3 regions of the Bradyrhizobium sp. CB82 genome follow, and region 2 is predicted to be linked to each of the others. Evidence: predicted binding sites of a transcription regulator. Region 2 holds the regulator's gene; each other region holds the start of a gene.

Region 1 (7,473 bases), 3.7 Mb from region 2:
GGTGCGCGATCACGATCTGCCGTTTCCGTTCAACATCCGCCGCAATGTCGGCGTCTGGAAATGGCTGTTCATGGACGGCACGCCGTTCGTGGCGGATGCCGCGCGCTCGCCGCAATGGAATCGCGGCGCCTATCTCGTGAACAGTTTTGGCCACTGCGCCGAATGCCACAGCCAGCGCAATCTGCTCGGCGGTCTCATCACCTCGCAGCGCTTTGCCGGCGGCCCCAGTCCGGAAGGCGAGGGCTGGGTGCCGAACATCACGCAAAAGGGCATTGGCGACTGGAGCGAGAACGACGTCGCCGATTTCCTCGAGACCGGCGATATGCCCGAGGGCGACAGCGCCTCCGGCGCGATGCGGCCGGTGATCAAGAATCTCGCCCAGCTCACGGCGGAGGACCGCGCCGCGATGGCCGAATATCTGAAATCGCTGCCGCCGGTCGAGGGACCCAAGCCGCCGCCGAAGCGGAAGGAGGGTGGCTAGTCTTGCTCCGTCGCAAGACCCTCATGGTGAGGAGCGCGGAACGGGCGTCTCCGGACGGTGCTTCGCATCGCCGGGCGAACCATGAAGGCCCGGATCTCACCCGCGGCCATCCTTCGAGACGCCAGCTTCTCGCGGGCTCCTCAGAGGCTGTGAATCTTTTTGACTGCTCGCAAGCGGTATAGCCGAAAGCTGGTGCTGTGTGATTCTCTTGCGGTGATGGATTCGCAGGAGGGATGATGGCCGCTGATGAATTGTTTGGGGATCTGCCGGAGCAGGCAAAGCCGCAAGCCGGTGCGGCGCCGCTCGCAGCGCCGCGACTTCGTGAGCCCCAACGCGATCAAATCGAGTTGCGAGCAGTGGATATCGAGAGCCTGATCGGGGAAGACCATCCGGTGCGCCTGATCTGGTCCTATGTCGAGGAACTCGACCTGAGTGAGCTGGAGAACCGGATCAAAGCGCGGGGCGATCGGCCCGGTCACCCCGCGACATCGCCGCGGCTTTTGCTGGCGCTGTGGCTCTATGCCACCAGCGAGGGCGTCGGCAGCGCGCGCGCGTTGGAGCGGCTTTGCGAGAGCCATGACGCCTATCGTTGGCTGTGTGGCGGGGTGTCGGTGAACCATCACACGCTGGCGGACTTCCGGGTCGGTTGCGCCGACCTGCTCGACCGGCTGCTTTGCGAGCATTTGGCGGTGCTGGCGAAGGTCGGCCTCGTCAATCTGGAAACGCTGGCGCAGGACGGTGTTCGGGTCCGGGCCAGCGCCGGGGCCGCTTCGTTCCGGCGGGAGGCGACGCTCGATCGGCACCTGGCCTTGGCTGAGGCGGTGGTGGAAGACCTCAAACGCGAGGTTGACGCTCGTTCGGATGCTAGCAATCAGCGCATGAAGGCCGCCAAGGAGCGCGCCGCGCGTGAGCGCAGAGCGCGCGTCAAAGCGGCGCAGACGGCGCTCGCCGAAATCAAGCAGCAGCGCAAGGAGCGCGAAGAAAAGCGCGGCAACGGCAAGAAGCCGAAAGAGCCGCGGGCCTCCACGACGGACGCCGACGCACGGGTCATGAAGATGGCCGACGGCGGCTTCCGCCCCGCCTACAACGTGCAGGTGACGAGTGCCGCCGGCCAGCCGATCGTCGTTGACATCAAGGTCTGCAACACCGGGTCCGACCGCGGCCTGATGCGGCCCATGCTGGAGCGGCAGCGCGCGCGTCCTGGCGGGTTGCCCAAGGACCATCTCGTCGATGGCGGCTTTGGCAGTGCCGAGGACATCGAGTGGGCGCACGCCGAGGGCATCGATATCTTTTGCCCGCCCACTCAATCCAAGCACGGCACCGATCCCCATCTACCGCGACGCGGCGACGGCCCGGGGGTGTTGGCCTGGCGTGCGCGCATGGCGAGCGAAGAGGGCAAGGCCCGATACAAGCCCCGGTCGATTTGCGAGTGCATACATGCCCGCTGGCGCAACTGGGACCTGCGCCAATTGACCGTGCGCGGCTTCGAAAAGGTCCGCGCCGTCGTGCTCTGGTACGCCCTCGCCAACAACATCCTGCAAGGCAACCGCCTCGCTAGCGCATAGAGGAGCGTTCATCGACATCCCCCAACCTCGCCACAGCCGCCCAGCCCACGCGTTGCCACGACGAGGAACTGCCACATCCTTCGATGACCACGCAAAACGAGAAAGATTGGCAAGCTCTCAGGATGAGGGGGAGAGTGCTTGTGATCCAGAAGGACTAACTGCCTCCAAACGCCTTGAAGGTGATGATGGTGAGGGTGTCCTGGATGCCCGGTAGCACCTGCACCTTCTCGTTGATGAAGTGGCCGATGTCGGTGTCCTTGTCGACATAGAACTTCACCAGGAGGTCGTAGTGACCCGCCGTGGAATAGATTTCGGAGGCGATCTCGGCTTCGGCGAGCGCGTTGGCGACCGTGTAGGACTGGCCGAGCTTGCATTTGATCTGGACGAAGAAAGGAACCATCGCGGTTGCTCCGAAGGCATGATTTGGCGGCTAATAGGGCAAAATCGGCCGGCTTTAGCAAGCGAACTTGCCGGTCTCGGGCGCAGGCAAGCTTGCTGCCCCCCGGTATGCGGGTTACAGCATGATCCGGACCCGCGCGTTAGCGCAAGGTGGGCACCGGTTTTCCGAAAGGATCATGCTCCAAGGAAAGGACAGACCATGGCCCCGATCCAGCAAAAAGCCGCGCCATGACGCCCACGGCGCTGACCATCGCCGGCTCCGATTCGAGCGGCGGCGCCGGCATCCAGGCTGACCTGAAGACCTTTGCCGCGCTCGGCGTCTATGGCGCCTCGGCGATCACAGCGCTGACCGCGCAAAACACGAAAGGCGTGACAGGCATTCACGCGGTGCCCGCCGACTTCGTGACCGCGCAGATCGATGCGGTGTTCTCCGATCTCGACGTCGGCGCGGTCAAGATCGGCATGGTCGCGCAGGCGGCCAGCATCGATGCGATCGCCTCCAGCCTGATACGATGGTCGCCGCGGCATGTCGTGCTCGATCCCGTGATGGTCGCGAGCTCCGGCGACCGGCTGCTGGCGGCCGAGGCCGTCGAGGCGCTCCGCAAAGAACTCATTCCGCTCGCATCGGTGATCACGCCGAACCTGCCCGAGGCTGCCGCGCTGCTCGACGAGCCGGTGGCGGTGAGCGGGGCCGGGATCGAGAGCCAGGGGCGCCGCCTGCTCACGCTTGGTTGCCGCGCGGTGCTGATCAAGGGCGGACACGGGCAGGGCGCCGAGAGCATCGACTATCTCGTCACGGCGGATGGGGCGACTGCGCTCGCCGCGCCGCGCGTTGCGACCCAAAATACCCATGGCACCGGCTGCTCGCTGTCCTCGGCGGTCGCGGCTGGTCTCGCCAAAGGCGAGGACCTCGCGACGGCCGTGCGCAACGCCAAGGCCTGGCTCAGCGCGGCCATTGCGGCCGCCGACCGCTTCAGCGTCGGACACGGCCACGGACCGATCCATCATTTCCACCGGATCTACTGAGCGCCGCGATTAACCAACACGCGGGCTGTCCATCCGGAGTCTTGCGGGCCGCATCGCTTCGCCATGTCGCCAGATTGTCGCACGCGGCTGGTATCCGCTGAGGGCGCGAGGCGAAACCTGATTCGTATTTGTACACGCCTCGCAGGTTCAAAATCGTCATCCCCCTGTCACGGGACATTGTTACAGGCTGATGCATGGGAAGTTACGATATGAGTGACGAGAGTCCCGAACGGCGCTTCCGGACCTTGTTCATCTCCGACGTTCATCTCGGAGCCCGCGGTTCGCAAGCCGATCTCCTCCTGGACTTCCTGCGCTACCACGATGCCGACACGATCTATCTCGTCGGCGATATCGTCGATGGTTGGGCGCTGAAATCGGGCTGGTACTGGCCGCAATCGCATAACGATCTCGTCCAGAAGCTGCTGCGCAAGGCGCGCAAGGGCGCCAAGGTCATCTACATTCCCGGCAATCACGACGAGTTCCTGCGGAATTATTACGGCACGCATTTCGGCGGGATCGACGTCGTCGAGAACACCGTCCACACCGGCGCTGATGGCAAGCGTTATCTCGTGATCCACGGCGACATCTTCGATCTCGTGGTGCAGAATGCGCGCTGGCTCGCCCATCTCGGCGACAAGGCCTACGATTTCGCGATCCAGGTCAACCGGCTCGTCAACTTCTTCCGTCGCGCGTTCGGCGTGCCTTATTGGTCGCTGTCACAATGGGCCAAGCTGAAGGTCAAGAACGCCGTCAACTATATCGGCGCGTTCGAGCAGGCGCTTGCCGCCGAAGCACGGCGCCACGATGCCGACGGCGTGATCTGCGGCCACATCCACTATGCCGTGATCCGCGACGAGAACGGCATCCGCTACATGAATTGCGGCGACTGGGTCGAGAGCTGCACCGCGCTTGTCGAGCACGACGACGGTCATTTCGAGATCATCACCTGGGCCGATCAGTTGCGAAAGGCCGCGCCAGTCGTGCCGGTGGCCGCAAGAGCCGCGTGATGCGCATCCTGGTCGCGACCGACGCCTGGCACCCGCAAGTCAATGGTGTCGTTCGGACGCTGACCAAGCTCGCCGACGCTGCCAAGGCGCTGGACGTCGAATTCAGCTTCCTCACTCCGCAATCGTTCCGCACCTTCGCGATGCCGAGCTATCGCGACGTGCGCCTCGCGATGCCGCGGCCGGCGAGAATTGCGAAGCTGATCGAGGAGGCGCGTCCCGACAGCATCCATATCGCGACCGAAGGGCCGATCGGGCTCATGGTCCGCCGTTACTGCCGGCAGCGCAAGCTGCCGTTCACGACGAGCTTCCACACCCGCTTTCCCGAATATGTCCGCGCCAGGGTGCCGGTTCCGGGATCGCTGATCTGGCGGGCGCTGTGCCGTTTTCACGCCCCCAGCCACGCCGTGATGGCCGCGACCCCGGCGCTGGCGCGCGAGCTCAGCGAGCGCGGCTTTGACAAAGTGGTACTGTGGCCGCGCGGCGTCGACAACAAGCTGTTCTATCCCCGCGCCATCGACCTCTGCTTTCCTGCGCCGGTATTTTTGTGTGTCGGCCGGGTCGCGGTGGAGAAGAATCTCCAGGCGTTCCTCAACCTCGATCTGCCCGGCACCAAGGTGATCGTCGGCGACGGTCCGGCGCGCGCAGGCCTCGAGCAGGCCTATCCCCAGGCGATCTTCCTCGGCGAAAAGCACGGCGAGGCGCTGGCCGAAATCTATGCGGCGGCCGACGTATTTGTGTTTCCGAGCCGGACCGACACGTTTGGCCTCGTGCTCCTCGAAGCGCTGGCGAGCGGGCTGCCGGTCGCGGCCTTTCCGGTGAAGGGGCCGCGGGACGTGATCGGCGATGCGCCGGTCGGTGTGCTGGAGGAGGATTTGCGCAGCGCCTGCCTCGCCGCGCTCGACATTTCGAGGCAAGCCTGCGTCGAATTCGCCGCCAACCATACCTGGGAGGCATCCGCGCGCGCCTTCGTCGACAGCATCCGGGCCGTCGGCGCCGTGTTGCCGCATGCCCACGGGCCGGAACAGCCGCGTTTCGTCGCCTGACGCGAAGAATCCCTCACGCGGCGGTGTCTTCCCAGCCGTGGTCGGCCGGGATACAAATTGCCCATGACGGAACAGCCCCTCCCGGTCGGACCTGCCGACATCGATGCCGCAGCGCGCGTGATCGCGCCCTTCGCCATCCGCACCCCGCTTTTGTCCTTCCCCGTGCTCAACGAGCGCGTCGGCGCGAAAGTGTTCCTGAAGCCGGAGATGTTGCAGCGGACCGGCTCCTTCAAGTTCCGCGGCGCCTTCAACAAGGTGTCCTCGATTCCGCAGGACAAGCGCAGCGGCGGCGTTGTCGCGTTCTCCTCGGGCAACCACGCCCAGGGCGTGGCGGCGGCGGCAAAGATCCTCGACATGCAGGCGACCATCGTGATGCCGTCGGATGCGCCGCTCTCCAAGCGCGAACGCACCAAATCCTATGGCGCCGAGGTCGTGCTGTACGATCGCGACCGCGACGATCGCGAAGCGATCGCGCGCGGCATCGCCGAGAAGCGCGGCGCGACGCTGGTCAGGCCCTATGACGATCCCTTCGTCATCGCGGGGCAGGGAACCGCCGGCCGGGAGATCGCCGAGGACATGGCGGCGCTCGGCATCGCGCCCGACATGGTCGTGGCGCCAGCCTCGGGCGGCGGCCTGATTGCCGGCGTCGCGACCGCGGTGAAAGCGCGCTATCCGCAGGCCCAGCTCGTCGTGGCCGAGCCCGAAGCGTTCGACGATCACAAGCTTTCGCTCGCCGTAGGTCACCGCGAGGCGCATGCGCCCGCCGGCCGCACGATTTGCGATGCGCTGATGGCGCTGATCCCGGGCGAGATGACTTTCGCCATCAACGGAAAGCTGTTGTCGCGTGGCGTCACCGCCTCCGATGCGGAGGTCGGTGCGGCCGTCGCGTTCGCCTATCGCGAGTTGAAGCTGGTGGTCGAGCCCGGCGGTGCCGTTGGCCTTGCCGCGCTGCTCGCCGGCCGCCTCGATGCCGCCGGCAAGAACGTCGTCATCGTGCTCTCGGGCGGCAATGTCGATGCCGACCTGTTCGCCGAGCTCGTGGCCTGACGCCGCGCTCGCTTGCTGAAATCTGAAACCAAAGCATGATCCGGAAAACTGTGAAGCGGTTTTCCCTCGCGACAAACGCGGAACGCTTTTGCGCGGAGATGATGCGCAAACAACAACCTAAAGCGCGATGACGATTCATCCTGATCTCATCGCGCTTTAGGGAAGGGCGGAGCATCGCTGCTCCGCCTTTCGTCGTTTTGCGGTCGGTGATGATCAGTGCATGAAGCCGACGCGGCGATTCACGCCGGCGTTTGCCGGCGCCCGATTCATCGTCTGGGCATATTGCGGCTTGAAGTTGGTGTTCATCGCGCCGCCGCCTGTCCGGCTCGGCACCGTGTTGAGCTGCGGACGGTTGGTCTGCACCTGGATGTTGTTCGGCGCATTGTTCTTGGGCTTGACGATACCGGGATTGCCGTTGTTGGCGCGGATCGTCTGGTTTTGCGTCTGGACGTTGTTGGTCTTCACGTCGATGTTCTTGATGTCGACGTTCGAACCGCCCTTGCCCACGCTCGTCACCTTCAGGGTCACGAACTTGCCGTTGTTGCTGTTGCCGGTATTCGTGGTGTTGCCGGTCGCTGGGAGCGTCACGATCTTGCCGACGGTGCCGTTGTTTGTCGTGCCGTTGGTCGGCGCGGGCAACGTGACGATCTTGCCCGGGAGTTGCGACGGCGTGGTGTTGGGCTGGTTGCCGGACGGTAGCGTGCCGTTCTGGCCGCCGTTGCCGAGCTTGCTGATGACGTTGGTGTCGATCGGGATCGGCTTGTTCTGCACGCCGCCATTGCCCTGCTGGATGAGCGGGATGTACTTGGTCGGGCCGAGATTGCCGAGCTTCAGCGTCGGCGCGATGGTCTGCGGCGCGAGGAAATGCGTCGCCTGCATCAGCGGGATCTACTTCGGCTCTATCT
Region 2 (7,473 bases):
CGCGTCGGCATCATCGGCGGCGTCATGCTGGCGCTGGGCCGCGCGCTCGGCGAGACCATGGCGGTGACCTTCATCATCGGCAACTCCTTCCGCATCCAGTCCTCGATCTTCGCGCCGGGCACCACGATCTCGGCGGCGATCGCATCCGAGTTCGCCGAGAGCGACGGCCTGCACCAGTCCGGCCTGATCCTGCTCGGCCTCCTGCTGTTTGTGCTGACGTTCTTCGTGCTGGCCGCAGCGCGGCTGATGCTGCTGCGGCTGGAAAAGAAGGCGGGGAAGTGACGTCATGAACCCGATCTATGTACGCCGCCGCCGCAAGGACATCGTCGTTCGCGGACTCTGCATCGCCGCCGCCGCCTTCGGCGTCACCTGGCTCGCACTGATCCTGATCACGCTGCTCTACAACGGCCTCGCCGGTCTGAACCTGCAGATCTTCGTCGCGGACACTCCGCCTCCAGGCTCGACCGAAGGCGGCCTGCGCAACGCGATCATCGGTTCGATCATCATGACCGTGATCGGCGTCGGCATTGGCGCGCCGCTCGGCCTGTTCGCCGGCACCTATCTCGCCGAATACGGCCGTAACGACAGGCTGACCTCGGTGATCCGCTTCATCAACGACATCCTGCTCAGCGCGCCCTCGATCATCATCGGCCTGTTCATCTATGGCGCAGTGGTGGTGCCGATGCGCGGCTTCTCGGCGATCGCCGGTGCGCTGGCGCTCGCCGTCATCGTGATCCCAGTCGTGCTGCGCACCACCGAGGATATGTTGCTCCTGGTGCCGAACGCATTGCGCGAGGCGGCTTCCGCGCTCGGCCTGCCGCGCTCGCTGGTCATCAAGAGGATCGCCTATCGCGCAGCGCGCTCGGGCCTCATCACGGGCGTGCTGCTCGCCACCGCGCGCGTCGCTGGTGAGACAGCGCCGCTGTTGTTCACCGCGCTCTCGAACCAGTTCAACAGCCTGAGCCTGACCAAGACGATGGCGAACCTGCCGGTCACCATCAACAATTTCGTGCAGAGCCCCTACGCCTACTGGAAGCAGCTGGCCTGGAGCGGGGCGCTGCTGATCACCCTGACCGTGCTTGCACTGAACATTGGCGCGCGCATCCTCGGCGCCGAGAGGACTGCAAAATGAGCGATCTGTCCGTTTCCGTAGGTTCCACCGGGCGTCAGGCGCCGCCGATACTGCCTGAGGCTCCGGCCAAGGTGACGGTGCGCAACCTCAATTTCTATTACGGCGAGCACCATGCGCTGAAGAACATCAACCTGACGCTCGGCACCAACCGCGTCACGGCGTTCATCGGTCCGTCCGGCTGCGGCAAGTCGACCCTGCTGCGCATCTTCAACCGGATGTACGATCTCTATCCGGGGCAGCGCGCCACCGGTCAGCTCATGCTCGATCAGACCAACATCCTCGACCCCAAGCTCGACCTCAACCTGCTGCGGGCCCGGGTCGGCATGGTGTTCCAGAAGCCGACGCCGTTTCCGATGACGATCTACGAGAACATCGCCTTCGGCATCCGCCTTTACGAGAAGATCTCCAAATCCGAGATGGACGACCGGGTCGAGAAGGCGCTGCGCGGCGGCGCGCTGTGGAACGAGGTCAAGGACAAGCTCAACGCCTCCGGCCTGTCGCTCTCCGGCGGCCAGCAGCAACGCCTCTGCATCGCCCGCACCGTGGCGGTGCGTCCCGAGGTGATCCTGTTCGACGAGCCATGCTCGGCGCTCGATCCGATCTCGACTGCCAAGGTCGAGGAGCTGATCCAGGAGCTAGCCGAGAGCTACACGATCGCGATCGTCACTCACAACATGCAACAGGCGGCGCGCGTCTCCGACAAGACCGCCTTCATGTATCTCGGCGAGCTGATCGAGTTCAACGAGACCAGCAAGATCTTCACGTCGCCCAGCGACCGGCGCACCCAGGACTACATCACCGGCCGCTTCGGCTGAGGAGACAGGAAATGGCTTCCGAACATACCGCAAAGGCTTTCGACACCGATCTCCAGGAGCTTACGCGGCTCGTTGCGGAGATGGGCGGCCTCGCCGAGCGCATGATCGTCGATTCCGTCGATGCGCTGATCCGCCGTGACGTCGCGCTCGGCCAGCGCGTGGTGGCAACCGACGCCGAGATCGATGCGCTTCAGAAGAAGATCGAGGAGCGCGCCGTGCTCACGATCGCGCGCCGCCAGCCGATGGCGGTCGACCTGCGCGAGATCGTCAGCGCCATGCGCGTTGCGACCGACCTGGAGCGGATCGGCGACCTCGCCAAGAACATGGGCAAGCGCGTCGCAGCGCTCGAGACCGATTTCCACCCGCTAAAGCTGTTCCGCGGTCTGGAACACATGACCGACCTCGTGCAGCAGCAGGTCAAGTCGGTGCTGGACGCCTATGCCGCGCATGACCTGCCGGCGGCGATGATGGTGTGGAAGGGCGACGAGGAGGTCGACGCGATCTGCACCTCGCTGTTCCGCGAGCTCCTCACCTACATGATGGAGGATCCGCGCAACATCTCGTTCTGCATCCACCTGATGTTCTGTGCCAAGAACATCGAGCGGATCGGCGACCATGCGACCAACATCGCCGAAACCGTCTTCTATATGATCGAAGGTCAGGCCATCGCGGACAAGCGTCCGAAGGGCGACATGACGACCTTCGCCACGACCGTGCCGAATACTTAAGGAGCGACGACGCCATGGGCGCACGCATTATGGTTGTTGAGGACGAGGAAGCGCTGACCGAGCTGTTGCGCTACAACCTCGAAGGCGACGGCTACGATGTCGAGACGGTGATGCGCGGCGACGACGCCGATACCCGTCTCAAGGAGCACATCCCCGATTTGATCGTGCTGGACTGGATGCTGCCGGGTCTGTCCGGCATCGAGTTGTGTCGCAGGCTTCGTACGAGGCCCGAGACCAAGCAGCTGCCGATCATCATGCTCACCGCGCGCGGCGAGGAGAGCGAGCGGGTGCGCGGGCTTGCCACCGGCGCCGACGACTACATCGTCAAGCCGTTCTCCGTGCCCGAGCTTCTCGCGCGCGTGAAGGGGCTTCTGCGGCGCGCGAGCCCCGAGCGGCTTGCCACCGTGCTCGCCTATGGCGACATCGAGCTCGACCGCGAGAAGCGCCGCGTCGCGCGCTCCGGACGGCCGATCGACCTCGGCCCGACCGAATATCGCCTCTTGGAGTTCTTCCTGGAGCATCCCGGCCGGGTGTTCTCGCGTGAGCAGTTGCTCGACAGCGTCTGGGGCCGCGACATCTATATCGACGAGCGCACCGTCGACGTCCACATCGGCCGCCTGCGCAAGCTGCTCAATCTCGGCCGCGAGCAGGACCCGATCCGCACCGTCCGCGGCGCCGGCTACGCGCTGGATGATCGGTTTGCGAAGGCCGAGCAGACGTAAAAAAGCGCGCCGGAGGCGCGCTGAATCTCCCGACCGAACGTCCCGGCCTAAAGCCGGGACGTTGCCGTTTGTGACAGGGTCAGCGCGTACCCGGCTTCGTCGGTGCGCGCCGGCGATCGGCTGCCGGCTGGTAGGCGACGCGCGAGTGCTGCGCGCAGTAGGGCAGCCCCGAGAGCGATTTGCCGCCGCAGAAGAAGAAGTCCGGGCTCGAGGGATCGCCGACCGGCCAGTGACAGGTCGCTTCGTTGAGCTCGAGCAGCGACAGGCGCTGGCTCATCGGAACGACATTGTCATAGGTGATCGGGTCGGGCTCGACCTCGACCTCGAAGGCCTGCGCGAGTGCGGTGTTGCCGCGGGCAATCGGGCGGCTCACCCGCATCATGTGCTGTGCTGGGCGCGCCTTGCGCGGCCGGGGAGCCGCCGAGGACGGGCTCTTGGCGCGGCCGGACAGGCCCAGCCGGTGCACCTTGCCGATTACGGCGTTGCGCGTCACATTTCCGAGCTCGGCAGCGATCTGGCTGGCCGAAAGCCCGGCTTCCCAGAGCTTTCTCAATTGCTCGACGCGATCGTCGGACCAGGTCAAAACCGTCATTGCACCCTTTCCTTCGCCGCACGGTCAGCCAATCCTTGGGCCGCGTGGCGATGTCTAAGCCTCGAAAAACCCGTGCTGCCAGAATCCCTTAAGGCTCGCCGGGCGCGATCGAGGCACCCGAACGTTACGCCGGTACAGGAGGACTTAGAGGATCAGAACTGCTGCACGAGATGTCGTATCTGACAGGGGAAACGCTACAATATGGCGTGACTCCCGCGCAAGAGTCTGCGGCTCCGCGTCCACATGTTCCGTAGTAAAAACCCCTCAAAATCACCACCGCAAGACTACGGGTCGCGTGGCCTACAGGGCCTTCTGGCGGCATTGACAGCGGTTTTTCCAAGCATAAAATAGTGACACGTGCCGCCCTTAAAAGGCGGCACGTTTCGTTTTCCGGGCAGGTCAATGATGCGCTGCGCAACGCAGTCTCGTGAGCCGGCCTCAACATTCAAGTGACCGTCATGACCAACAGCGCCGCGACGCATCTGCTTCCCGTCTTCGCCAGGGCCGAGCTCGGCTTCGAGCGCGGCGAGGGCTGCTGGCTGGTCGCGACCAATGGCGAGCGCTATCTCGACTTCACCTCGGGCGTCGCCGTGAATGCGCTGGGCCACGCGCATCCCGCTTTGGTCAAGGCCTTGCAGGAGCAGGCCACGAAACTCTGGCACATGTCGAACCTGTTCCAGAGCCCTGATGGCGAGAAGCTCGCGGTCAGGCTCTGCAACGAGAGCTTTGCGGACTTCGTGTTCTTCTGCAATTCCGGCGCCGAGGCAATGGAATGCGTGATCAAGGTGGTGCGCCGCTATCACGCCTCCAAGAGTCATCCCGAGCGCTACCGCATGATCACTTTCGAGGGGGCCTTCCATGGCCGCACGCTGGCAACCCTCGCCGCCACGGGGGCTGCAAAATATCTCGAAGGTTTTGGTCCGCCGATGGACGGGTTCGACCAGGTGCCGCATGGCGATCTCGAAGCCGTCAAGAAGGCCATCGGCCCGCAGACCGCGGGCATCCTGATCGAGCCGATCCAGGGCGAGGGTGGCGTGCGCTCGGCGCCTCCCGCCTTCTATCGTGCTCTGCGCCAGCTCTGCGACGAGCATGGCCTTCTGCTCGCCTTCGACGAGGTGCAGACCGGCATGGGCCGCACCGGCGATCTCTTCGCGCATCGCCGCCTCGGCGTGACCCCGGACGTGATGTCGCTCGCGAAAGCACTCGGCGGCGGCTTTCCGATCGGCGCGTGCCTTGCGACGGCCGAGGCGGCATCCGGCATGACGCCGGGCTCTCACGGCTCGACCTTCGGCGGCAATCCGCTCGCTGTCTCCGCGGCGAACGCCGTGCTCGACGTCATGCTCAAGCCCGGCTTCTTCGATCACGTGCAGAAGATGTCGCTGCTGCTCAAGCAGAAGCTCGCCTCCGTGATCGACCGCCATCCCGAAATCGTCAGCGAGGTGCGCGGCGAGGGGCTCTTGATCGGCATCAAGGCCGTGGTGCCCTCGGGCGACCTCGTCACGACCTTGCGCGACGAAAAGCTGCTCACCGTCGGCGCCGGCGACAATGTCGTGCGCTTCCTGCCGCCTTTGATCGTCACGGAAGGCGAGATCGAGGAAGGCGTCGCGCGGCTCGAGCGCGCCTGCACGGCGATCGCATCCAGTCTCAAGACACGGGCGGCAAGCTGATGAGCAAGACGCCCAAGCACTTCCTGGACATCAACGAGCTGCCGCTGTCCGAGCTCAAGAGCATGCTCGCCGCCTCCTCCGCCATGAAGGCGAAGCAGAAGGCGCATCAGCCGGTCAAGCCGCTGGAGGGCAGGACGCTGGCGATGATCTTCGAGCGCCCGTCGACGCGAACGCGGGTGTCGTTCGATGTCGCCATGCGCCAGCTCGGTGGCGAGCCCATCATGCTCACCGGTGCCGAGATGCAGCTCGGCCGCGGCGAGACCATCGCCGACACCGCGCGCGTGCTGTCGCGTTATGTCGATGCGATCATGATCCGCATCCTCAATCACGATGCGCTGCTCGAGCTCGCAGCGAACGCGACCGTGCCGGTCATCAACGGGCTGACGCGGCGCTCGCATCCCTGTCAGGTGATGGCCGACCTCATGACCTATGAGGAGCATCGCGGGTCGATCGAGGGCAAGACGGTGGCCTGGACCGGCGACGACAACAACGTTCTCGCCTCCTGGGCGCATGCCGCCGAGCGCTTCAAGTTCAACCTCAATGTCGCGACCCCGCCGGAGCTCGCGCCGAAAAAGGCGATGCGGGACTGGGTCAAGGCGACGGGCGCCCCGATCATGCTGGGCACCGATCCGGAGGCAGCGGTGCGCGGCGCCGATTGCGTCGTCACCGACACCTGGGTCTCGATGGGCGACAAGGAAGGCGAGCACCGTCACAACGTGCTCAAGCCATACCAGGTCAACGCCAAGCTGATGTCGCTCGCCAAGCCCGACGCGCTGTTCATGCACTGCCTGCCCGCCCATCGCGGCGAGGAAGTCACTGACGAGGTGATCGATGGCCCGCAATCCGTCGTGTTCGACGAGGCCGAGAACCGCCTGCACGCGCAGAAGGGCATCTTGGCCTGGTGTTTTGATGCGGTGAAATAGGTCCGGATCGCCGTCCTGGCAAAAGTCAGGATCCATTACCACCGGCTGTAGTTTGGCGAGATTGGTGATTGCCAGCTCGCGCTGCGACTCCTTTCCGGCGTTATGGGGCCTGGCTTTCGCCAGGGCGACACTGAGCTTGTGGTTTATTTGTGCGCCCATTCACGTTCGGAACGCGCTGCCTTGCGCCCCTTCCATTTTGCGCCCCTTCCATTTCACGTCCTCCGACCCCAGATAGAGCGCCATGGTCTCGCAATCCCCTGACATCAAAGCCGGGCCCGAAAGCCCGGTCCGCGCGCCGTCTTCCGTTCCCGTCGACGATGCCGTGCTGCCCTTCGAGGTCGATGCGCTCGACGTGCGCGGGCGCTTGACCCGGCTCGGGCCCGCGCTCGACGATATTCTCGCCAAGCACGATTACCCCGCGCCGGTCGGCAAGCTGCTCGGCGAGGCCATCGTGCTGACGACGCTGCTCGGCTCGGCGCTGAAATTCGAAGGCCGCTTCATCCTCCAGGCGCAGACTGACGGCCCGGTGTCATTCCTGGTGGTCGACCTCAAGGCGCCCAACCGCCTGCGCGCCTATGCCCGCTACGACGCCTCGCGGCTCGGCGAGGCCAAAGACTCCGGCTCGCTGCTCGGCCGCGGCCATCTCGCCATGACCATCGACCAGGGTCCGGACATGAGCCGCTACCAAGGCCTCGTCGCACTCGACGGCGGCAGCCTGGAAGACGCCGCGCATGAGTACTTCCTGCGCTCCGAGCAGATCCCGACCCAGGTGCGTCTCGCAGTCGGTGAGGAATGGCGCTCAAGCGACGGCGGCAAGCACCGCTGGCGCGCCGGCGGCCTCTTGATGCAGTTCCTGCCGAAGGCGCCCGAACGCGCGCGCCAGGCCGATCTGCA
Region 3 (7,473 bases), 1.3 Mb from region 2:
TCTCATGCAACGCATTGCCGCCTGACGCCCTGATGCCCTCGACCTGCTTCTTGTCGGCCGCCTCGATCGCCTCCGAAAACAGTTTTCCGAGCGCGCCGAAGTCAGAGACCATGATCGCGAGCACGCCGGCGAACGGGCCGAGGCCGACGACATTGATCCAGACCAACGCCCAGATCAGCGTATCGACGCCGCGGATCGAATCGAGGAAACGTCGCACCGGAAAGCGGATGATGTTCGGCGGCACGATGTTCCGCGCTGCGAGCAGGGAGACCGGCAGCGCCAGCGTTGCGGCGAGCGTGGTGCCGAGCAGCGCGATCGACAGCGTCTCACCGAGCGCCCGGAGATAGAGCGGGAGCGACGTTCCGGGATCGGGCGGGATCATCATCAACGTGATCCAGCCGAGCTGGTGAAGGCCGGCGATGAACTTTGCCGGCTCGAAGCCGAGATCGTGCAGGCCAAAAATGAGGACGGCGAGCGCCGCCGCGATCATCGCAGGCGTCGCCAGGCGCGCCGCCGCCGGCCGTTCGAACGCATCGGGATACTTCGTCCGCAGCGCTGCGGTGTCCGGCCGTTCCAGCTCCTTCATGACCGCGCATCCCTGCCGAACAGCCGCGCGCGCAGCCAGCCCGTGGTGATATCGATGATGAAGATGGTGACGACGATCATGAGCAGAATTGCGCTGACGTCGGAGTAGTAGAATTTCCGGATCGCGACCACGAGTTCCTGGCCGATACCGCCGGCGCCGACGAAACCCATCACCGAGGATTCGCGGACATTGATCTCGAAGCGCAGCAGCGCGTAGCTGACATAGCCGGCCGAGACCTGCGGCAGCACGGCAAAGCGCATGCAGGACAACCAGCTCGCGCCGGTCGAGCGCACACCTTCGACCGGCTTCATGTCGGCATTCTCGACGATCTCGGCAAACAGCTTGCCGAGCGCGCCGGTCGAGTGAATAGCGATCGCCAGCACGCCTGCCATCGGCCCGAGCCCGAAGGCCATGACGAAGATCAGGGCGAACACGATGCCCGGAACCGTGCGGGCGAATTCGAGCAGGCGGCGCACGAGAAAGCGCAGCCAGGGTGCCGGCGACGTGTTCTCAGCCGCGAAAAAATTCAGGCCGAAGGCGCAGACCGCGCCGATCAGCGTTCCGACATAGCTGATCAGCAGCGTCTCGCCGAGCAACTTCAGCCATTTGTACCAGCCCCACAGCCACTCGCCGGGATCAGTCCAGACACGCTGACCGCTGTCGAGGGTGAGGATGCGGTCGAAATAGCTGACGAAATTGCCGAAATATGTGAACAGCGTCCGCAAATTCACTTCAGCCCCGATCGCGGCAAGGATCAGCGCGGCGATGGACAGCATAGCGCCGGCGAACAGCCGCAGGCGCTTGCGCGCCACCGCCTGGCGATAGGCCGCGTTCAGCGCCGCCAGTCGCTGCTCGGGTAGGATCGAAACCGCAATGGTCATGGGGTCAGCGGACAAGGCTCGACATAGAAAGGAGCCGGGTCAGTTGACCCGGCTCCAGGTGCGTCGTCCCGTTCGATCAGGACGCCTTCTTACGCAGGTTGTCGACGAATCTGATCAGCTCGATCGTCTTGTTGTAGTCGTCGGTGGCGATCGGTACCCAGGGCTTGTTCTTGCCGTCGGAGAGCTTCTTGAACGCCTCGGGATCCTTGTCCGCCGCCTCCAGGAAGGCCTTCTTGATCGCCGCCTTCATGTCCTCGGGCAGATCACTGAGATAGGCATAGGGCGAATTGATGATGAGGTCGGACTTCACGATGATGCGGAAATCTTCCTTCTTCATCGGTGTGCCGTCGGCCGACTTCACCATGCCCTTGTTGAGCATGCGCGTCAGGTTGGAATCGTCATCGGCATTCCACCAGTTGGCGGTGACATCGACGGTGCCCTGGGCGAGCGCGAGAACGGCGTTCTCGTGGCTGCCGGTGAAGATCACCTTGGAGAAATAGGCATCGGGATCGATGCTCATCTGGTTGAGCTTGAAGCGGGGCATGTTGTTGCCGGAGGTCGAGTTCGGATCGACCAGGCCGAGGTTCCTGCCCTTGAGGTCCTCGATCTTCTGATACGGCGACTTCGCCAGCACGTAGAACACGGAGTAGTAGCCCTTCGAGCCGTCGGAGTTGACGTCGATGACGAAAGCATCGGTCTTTACGCCGGTGAGGCGGGCACGCGCGAAGGACGCCGGACCGTAGTAGCCGATATGGATGTTGCCGGCGCGCTGGCCCTCGATGACGGCCGCGTAGTCATTGGCGACACGCAGCGTGACCTTGATGCCGAGCTCCTTGGACAGATAGCTGACGAAGGGCGCATAGCGCTCGGTAACACCCGAGCCGTTCTCGGCCGGAATCACCGCAAAGGTGATCTCCGGATATTTCGCTTTCCAGTCCTCTGCGGAGGCGGAGGCGGAGAAGACCAGCGCGGCGGCGCCGGCAAGGACGATGCGACGAGTGATCATGATACCCTCTTGATCGGTTGGAAGCGATGAACGCAAAACTGGTAGCGGCTCAGGCGGCAGCGGCGGTGCCGAGGACGGGAACGCCGCCGGGCACGGGCAGCGGCATGCCACCCATGACTTCACTGGCTTCGAGATCGTAGAGCTCGCGCGCGACGTGCTCGGTGAGCGCTGACGGCGCGCCGTCGAACACCACGCGACCCGCTGCCATGCCGATCAGGCGATCGCAATAGCTGCGCGCCAGATCGAGCGAATGCAGGTTGCAGATCACGGTGATGCCGAAATGCTTGTTGATGCGGAGCAGCGCATCCATCACGACTTTCGTGTTGCGCGGGTCGAGCGAGGCGATCGGCTCGTCGGCGAGGATCAGATCGGGCTGCTGCACCAGCGCGCGGGCGATCGCAACGCGCTGCTGCTGGCCGCCGGAAAGCTGGTCGGTACGTTGTGCCGCGAGCGATGCCATGTCGAACTGCTCCAGCGCGGACATCGCCAGCGCCTTGTCTTCCTCGAGCCAGGCCTGCGTCAGCGAGCGCCAGGCCGGCATCGCGGCAAGGCGGCCCATCAGCACGTTGGTAAGCACGTCGAGCCGGCCGACGAGATTGAACTGCTGGAAGATCATCGCGGCGCGGGCGCGCCATTGCCGCAGTTCCTTGCCGCGCAGGGCGGTGACGTCGACGCCGTCGAACAGGATGCGCCCTTCCGTTGGCGTGACAAGACGATTGATGGTCCGCAGCAGGGTCGACTTGCCGGCGCCGGAACGGCCGATCACGCCGACAAAGCCACCGGGGGCGATTTGAAACGAAGCGTCGTCCACCGCGGCTTTTGAACCGAAGCGGCACGTCAGACCTTCAATCACCAGCATGCAGGGGCTCCCAACTAGCTGGGCCCCACCGCTAACGCCCCAGCTTTACATTCGTGTGACAGAGCCGCTGCCGTGCGGCGATGCTACACACGCCGTCCCCTGTCATCTCGGCGTCATGACATCGTCATCGAGGCGCTCGAAGACGAACATCCCTCCCCTTTTTGACGGACGCACCATCATGGTCGCCAAATCGCTTTCGGTCCAACCGACCATCGATCCCACCGCCAAGCTGCACGAGATCAAGCTCGGCGCCTATTGCGAGGTCGGCGCGCGCACGATCCTGCACGAGGTGACGATGGGCGATTATTCCTACGTCGTGAACGATACCCAGATCACTTACACGACGATCGGAAAATTCTGCTCGATCGCGGCGATGACGCGCGTCAATCCCGGCAATCACCCGATGCAGCGCGCCAGCCAGGCGCATTTCACATATCGTGCGAGCGCCTATTTTCCGGGCGAGAGCGATGAGGCCGAGTTCTTCGATTGGCGGCGCCAGCATCACGTTCATATCGGCCATGACGTCTGGATCGGCCATGGCGCGATCGTATTGCCGGGCCGCAATATAGGCACCGGCGCGGTGGTGGCCGCAGGCGCCGTCGTCACCAAGGACGTGCCAACTTACACCATCGTCGCAGGCAATCCGGCCCGCCCGATCCGGCGGCGGTTCTCCGACGAGATCGCCGGCCGCCTCGCAAAACTCGCCTGGTGGGACTGGGATCACGAAAGCTTGCGCGAAGCCTTGCCTGATTTCCGCAAGCTTGGGATTGAAGATTTCCTTGCAAAGTACGAGGCACGGATCGTTGCCAACCAGTCCTCTCCCAGCGAGCGAAGCATCCCCGCGTGACCGAAATCTTCCTTGAAGGCGGCCGAGCCCTGATCGGCCCGGAGATCGTCGAAACCTCACTCGTTATTTCCGGGCAGGATATCGCAGCGATCGATCGCGGCCGCGCACGCGCGCCGCTCGCGATCGATGCTCGTAATCTCTTGGTTCTGCCGGGTATCGTCGACCTGCATGGCGACGCGTTCGAACGGCAGATGATGCCGCGCCCGGGTGTCGACTTCCCGGTCGACGTGGCGCTCGCCGACAGTGACCGGCAAGCCGTGGGCAACGGCATCACCACCATCTTCCATGGCGCGACCTGGTCGTGGGAGCCGGGCCTGCGATCCGGCGACAATGCCCGGCGCCTGCTGGAGGCGATCGAACGGCTGCGGCCGCAATTTGCCGCAGACACCCGATTGCATCTGCGGCACGAGACCTATAATCTCGATGCAGAGGACGAGATCGGCCAATGGCTTGCTGAAGGACGAGTCGATCTGTTCGCCTTCAACGATCATATGGCTGCGACCATCCGCGACCTGACGAAGCCGAACAAGCGCGGCCGCCTGGTTGAACGGACCGGACTATCCGACGCGGCCTTTGAAGAGCTGGTCGGTCGTGTCGCCGCCCGCGCGGCGGATGTCCCAGCGTCGACTGCGCGGCTTGCTGCGGCGGCGCGCGCGGCCGAGGTGAGGATGCTCTCGCATGACGACGCCACGCCGGCGATGCGCAAGGCGTATCGGGACATGGGTGCCACGATCGCCGAGTTTCCGGTCAACGAAGAGACGGCGCGCGCGGCCGCGGCGGCCGGCGACGCCATCATCTATGGCGCGCCCAACGTGGTGCGTGGCGGCAGCCATACAGGCTGGACCAGGGCGTCCGACATGATCGCCAAAGGGCTCTGCTCGGTGCTGGCGTCGGACTATTACTATCCGGCGCAGCTGCTCGCCGCCTTCAGGCTCGTGGCTGATAGCGTGCTTCCGCTGGCGCAGGCCTGGAAGCTGATCTCGGAAGCACCGGCAGAGGCCGCAGGCCTGTCCGATCGCGGCATGATCAAGGAGGGACGGCGCGCCGACATCCTGCTGGTCGACGACAGCGTGCCGCTGCGGCCGCGGGTGGTCGCGGTGATCGCCGCGGGCAGGCTGGTGCATTTCACCGATGCAACACGCCTGCTCGGCTCAGCCCCGGCATCCCGCGAGGCTGTCGTCGTCGTTTGAACCGGCTATATGAGTTCCGATGACAGGTTTTCCCCGCTACGCGATCTACTATGCCGCCGATGCCGACAGCGCGCTGTCGCGCTTCGGCGCCGAACTGCTTGGCTACGATGCCTCTAGCGACCGTGAGTTACCCTTCCCCGCAGAGGCGTTGCACCTTGCATCCGATTGGCACGACATCACGGCCGATCCCCGCAAATACGGCTTTCACGGCACGCTAAAGGCGCCGATGGCGCTCGCGGGCAGCAAGACCGAGGCAGAACTGGCTGCTGCGTGCGCAGCGTTTGCCAGCAAGCCGCGGCCGATCCCTGTGATTCGCCCGGTCGTGGATTCCATCAGCGGCTTCATTGCGGTGATCCCGGCCGAGGCTGTCAGCGAACTGACACAGCTAGCCGCCGATTGCGTCCGCGAGTTCAATGCATTTCGTGCCCCGCTGACGGCTGAGGATCGTGCAAGGCGCAACCCGGAAAAGCTGACCGAGCGGCAGCGCGACCATCTCGATCGCTGGGGCTACCCCTATGTGATGGAGGAATTCCGCTTCCACATGACGCTCACGGGCCGGCTCGATGCGCAGCGGCGCGGGCCGATCATCAAGATGTTGCGGAGGCTGTTCGCTGCGCTCGATCTCGAGACGCTCACGATCGACCGCATCGCCCTTTTTCGCCAGGAAGTCCCAGCGGCACGCTTCCACATCATCGGCGAGTGGCCGTTAACACGGTAGTCGCCGCATATTCCGTCATTGCGAGCGAAGCGAAGCAATCCAGAATCCTTTCGCGGGAAAAGTCTGGATTGCTTCGTCGCTTCGCTCCTCGCAATGACGCTAGTGGCGCATGCTCGTATCAACGCCAACCCGTTAGATTGAACACAAGAGCAGCGGCGCCGACCAGGACGAGGCTCACGGCCCAGACCGCATCCAGATTCAACCAGCTTCGCGACACGAACTTAAGACCGAGATAGCGGTAAACCAGCCACGCAAGGCAACCGCCCGCGATGACCATCGCAACGACGTGCACAAGCGAAACCAGCACCGCCATTGCGAGATTCGCCGTGACCAGGGCGCCGGCCGCTTGGTGACTGGCGTCGAGGTCGGCGGCCTGGCACAGCCCGAGATAGATCGGCAGCAACATCAACGCGGCGCCGTGGGCCATGGCGACGGCGAATGACCATAGCGCCAACTGCGTCGGCGGTATCCGCGCCAACGCCCGCGGATGGCGCCGATCGACGAGACGGTAGGCCCCGAAGCCGATCACGAGAAGGCTGGCTGCGAGCTGGATCGGACGCTGCCATTCGGCGAGCGCCAGCAACAGCGCGAATGGCAGCAGCACCAGCAACGTTGCCAGCAGATGTCCAGCCGACAAAGCGCCCAGTGCGCCAAACAGCGCGCCGGGACTTCGTTCCATGAGCCCTGCCGAAACCGCCAGCGGCCATCCCATTCCCGGATTGACACCGTGATAGATGCCGCTCGCAACGAGAGCGAGCCAGAGCCAGGCAAGTGTCCGGCTCGCCTCTCCCCAATCTATGCCGACGGATAGCAAAAGGAATCCGTCGAACAGTCGCCGCCCTCAAGCCTGACCTGATGGGCTCGGTATCCTTCCGGGAAGCTGACAAAATAGTCACTGGCGAGTTCGAGGCCGCCATTGCGACCGACATTGGCCATCACTTCGACGCCAGGAACTCCATCGGGATAGAACTGGTCGTCCCACGTCGAGTAGAGCGAGTTGGTCCAGTACACGCGCTTGCCGTCGCGGCTGATCTCGACCATCTGCGGACCACCTGCATATGCCTTGCCGTTCGGATGCGGCGCGCGTCGGACAATGCCTCCGGTGTACACCGAGCCCGCAAGCTTGGGCTTCCGGGGATCGCTGACATCGTACTGGCGCATCTCGCCGGTGCCCCAGCAGGAAACATAGAGGAACCTGTCGTCCATCGACAGATCGATGTCGGTGACCAGTGGCGGGACGGCACCAAAGCCCTGCAGAAGGGGTGGAAGCTTTTCTTTGGCTGCGGGCTCCGGCGGGATCGTCGCCGTCTTTTCGGCGTGGAATTTTCCGCCCTCGCGCCACCAGGTCCAGATCGAGGCTTCCAAATTGGTGGTGTCCACCACCAC

The links. Region 2 encodes PhoB, which activates phosphate uptake and scavenging genes when phosphate is short. Its sites were predicted from a motif close to TGTCATNNANCTGTCAT; they were not measured.
Region 1: a site for PhoB is predicted at 3,626-3,642, ahead of QA640_RS15725 (UDP-2,3-diacylglucosamine diphosphatase). Genes of this name have one in related genera too.
Region 3: a site for PhoB is predicted at 3,433-3,449, ahead of phnC (phosphonate ABC transporter ATP-binding protein). Genes of this name have one in related genera too.

What each region holds. Positions count from the first base shown of each region.
Region 1 covers NZ_CP121650.1:3,285,853-3,293,325, forward strand. Annotated here, with positions in the region: gene QA640_RS15705 (cytochrome c) at 1-481, shown strand, start outside; gene QA640_RS15710 (IS1182 family transposase) at 715-2,046, shown strand; gene QA640_RS15715 (Lrp/AsnC family transcriptional regulator) at 2,201-2,446, opposite strand; gene thiD (bifunctional hydroxymethylpyrimidine kinase/phosphomethylpyrimidine kinase) at 2,674-3,471, shown strand; gene QA640_RS15725 (UDP-2,3-diacylglucosamine diphosphatase) at 3,666-4,478, shown strand; gene QA640_RS15730 (glycosyltransferase family 1 protein) at 4,478-5,521, shown strand; gene QA640_RS15735 (threonine/serine dehydratase) at 5,585-6,568, shown strand; gene QA640_RS15740 (hypothetical protein) at 6,782-7,447, opposite strand; gene QA640_RS15745 (caspase family protein) at 7,457-7,473, opposite strand, start outside.
Region 2 covers NZ_CP121650.1:8,802,184-8,809,656, reverse strand. Annotated here, with positions in the region: gene pstC (phosphate ABC transporter permease subunit PstC) at 1-282, shown strand, start outside; gene pstA (phosphate ABC transporter permease PstA) at 287-1,132, shown strand; gene pstB (phosphate ABC transporter ATP-binding protein PstB) at 1,129-1,947, shown strand; gene phoU (phosphate signaling complex protein PhoU) at 1,959-2,675, shown strand; gene phoB (phosphate regulon transcriptional regulator PhoB) at 2,690-3,397, shown strand; gene QA640_RS41735 (GcrA family cell cycle regulator) at 3,477-3,989, opposite strand; gene QA640_RS41730 (aspartate aminotransferase family protein) at 4,448-5,656, shown strand; gene argF (ornithine carbamoyltransferase) at 5,656-6,579, shown strand; gene QA640_RS41720 (Hsp33 family molecular chaperone) at 6,821-7,473, shown strand, end outside.
Region 3 covers NZ_CP121650.1:834,217-841,689, reverse strand. Annotated here, with positions in the region: gene phnE (phosphonate ABC transporter, permease protein PhnE) at 1-586, opposite strand, end outside; gene phnE (phosphonate ABC transporter, permease protein PhnE) at 583-1,467, opposite strand; gene phnD (phosphonate ABC transporter substrate-binding protein) at 1,544-2,473, opposite strand; gene phnC (phosphonate ABC transporter ATP-binding protein) at 2,523-3,332, opposite strand; gene QA640_RS03905 (DapH/DapD/GlmU-related protein) at 3,511-4,179, shown strand; gene QA640_RS03900 (alpha-D-ribose 1-methylphosphonate 5-triphosphate diphosphatase) at 4,176-5,369, shown strand; gene QA640_RS03895 (DUF1045 domain-containing protein) at 5,389-6,087, shown strand; gene QA640_RS03890 (hypothetical protein) at 6,206-6,799, opposite strand; gene QA640_RS03885 (selenium-binding protein SBP56-related protein) at 6,883-7,473, opposite strand, start outside.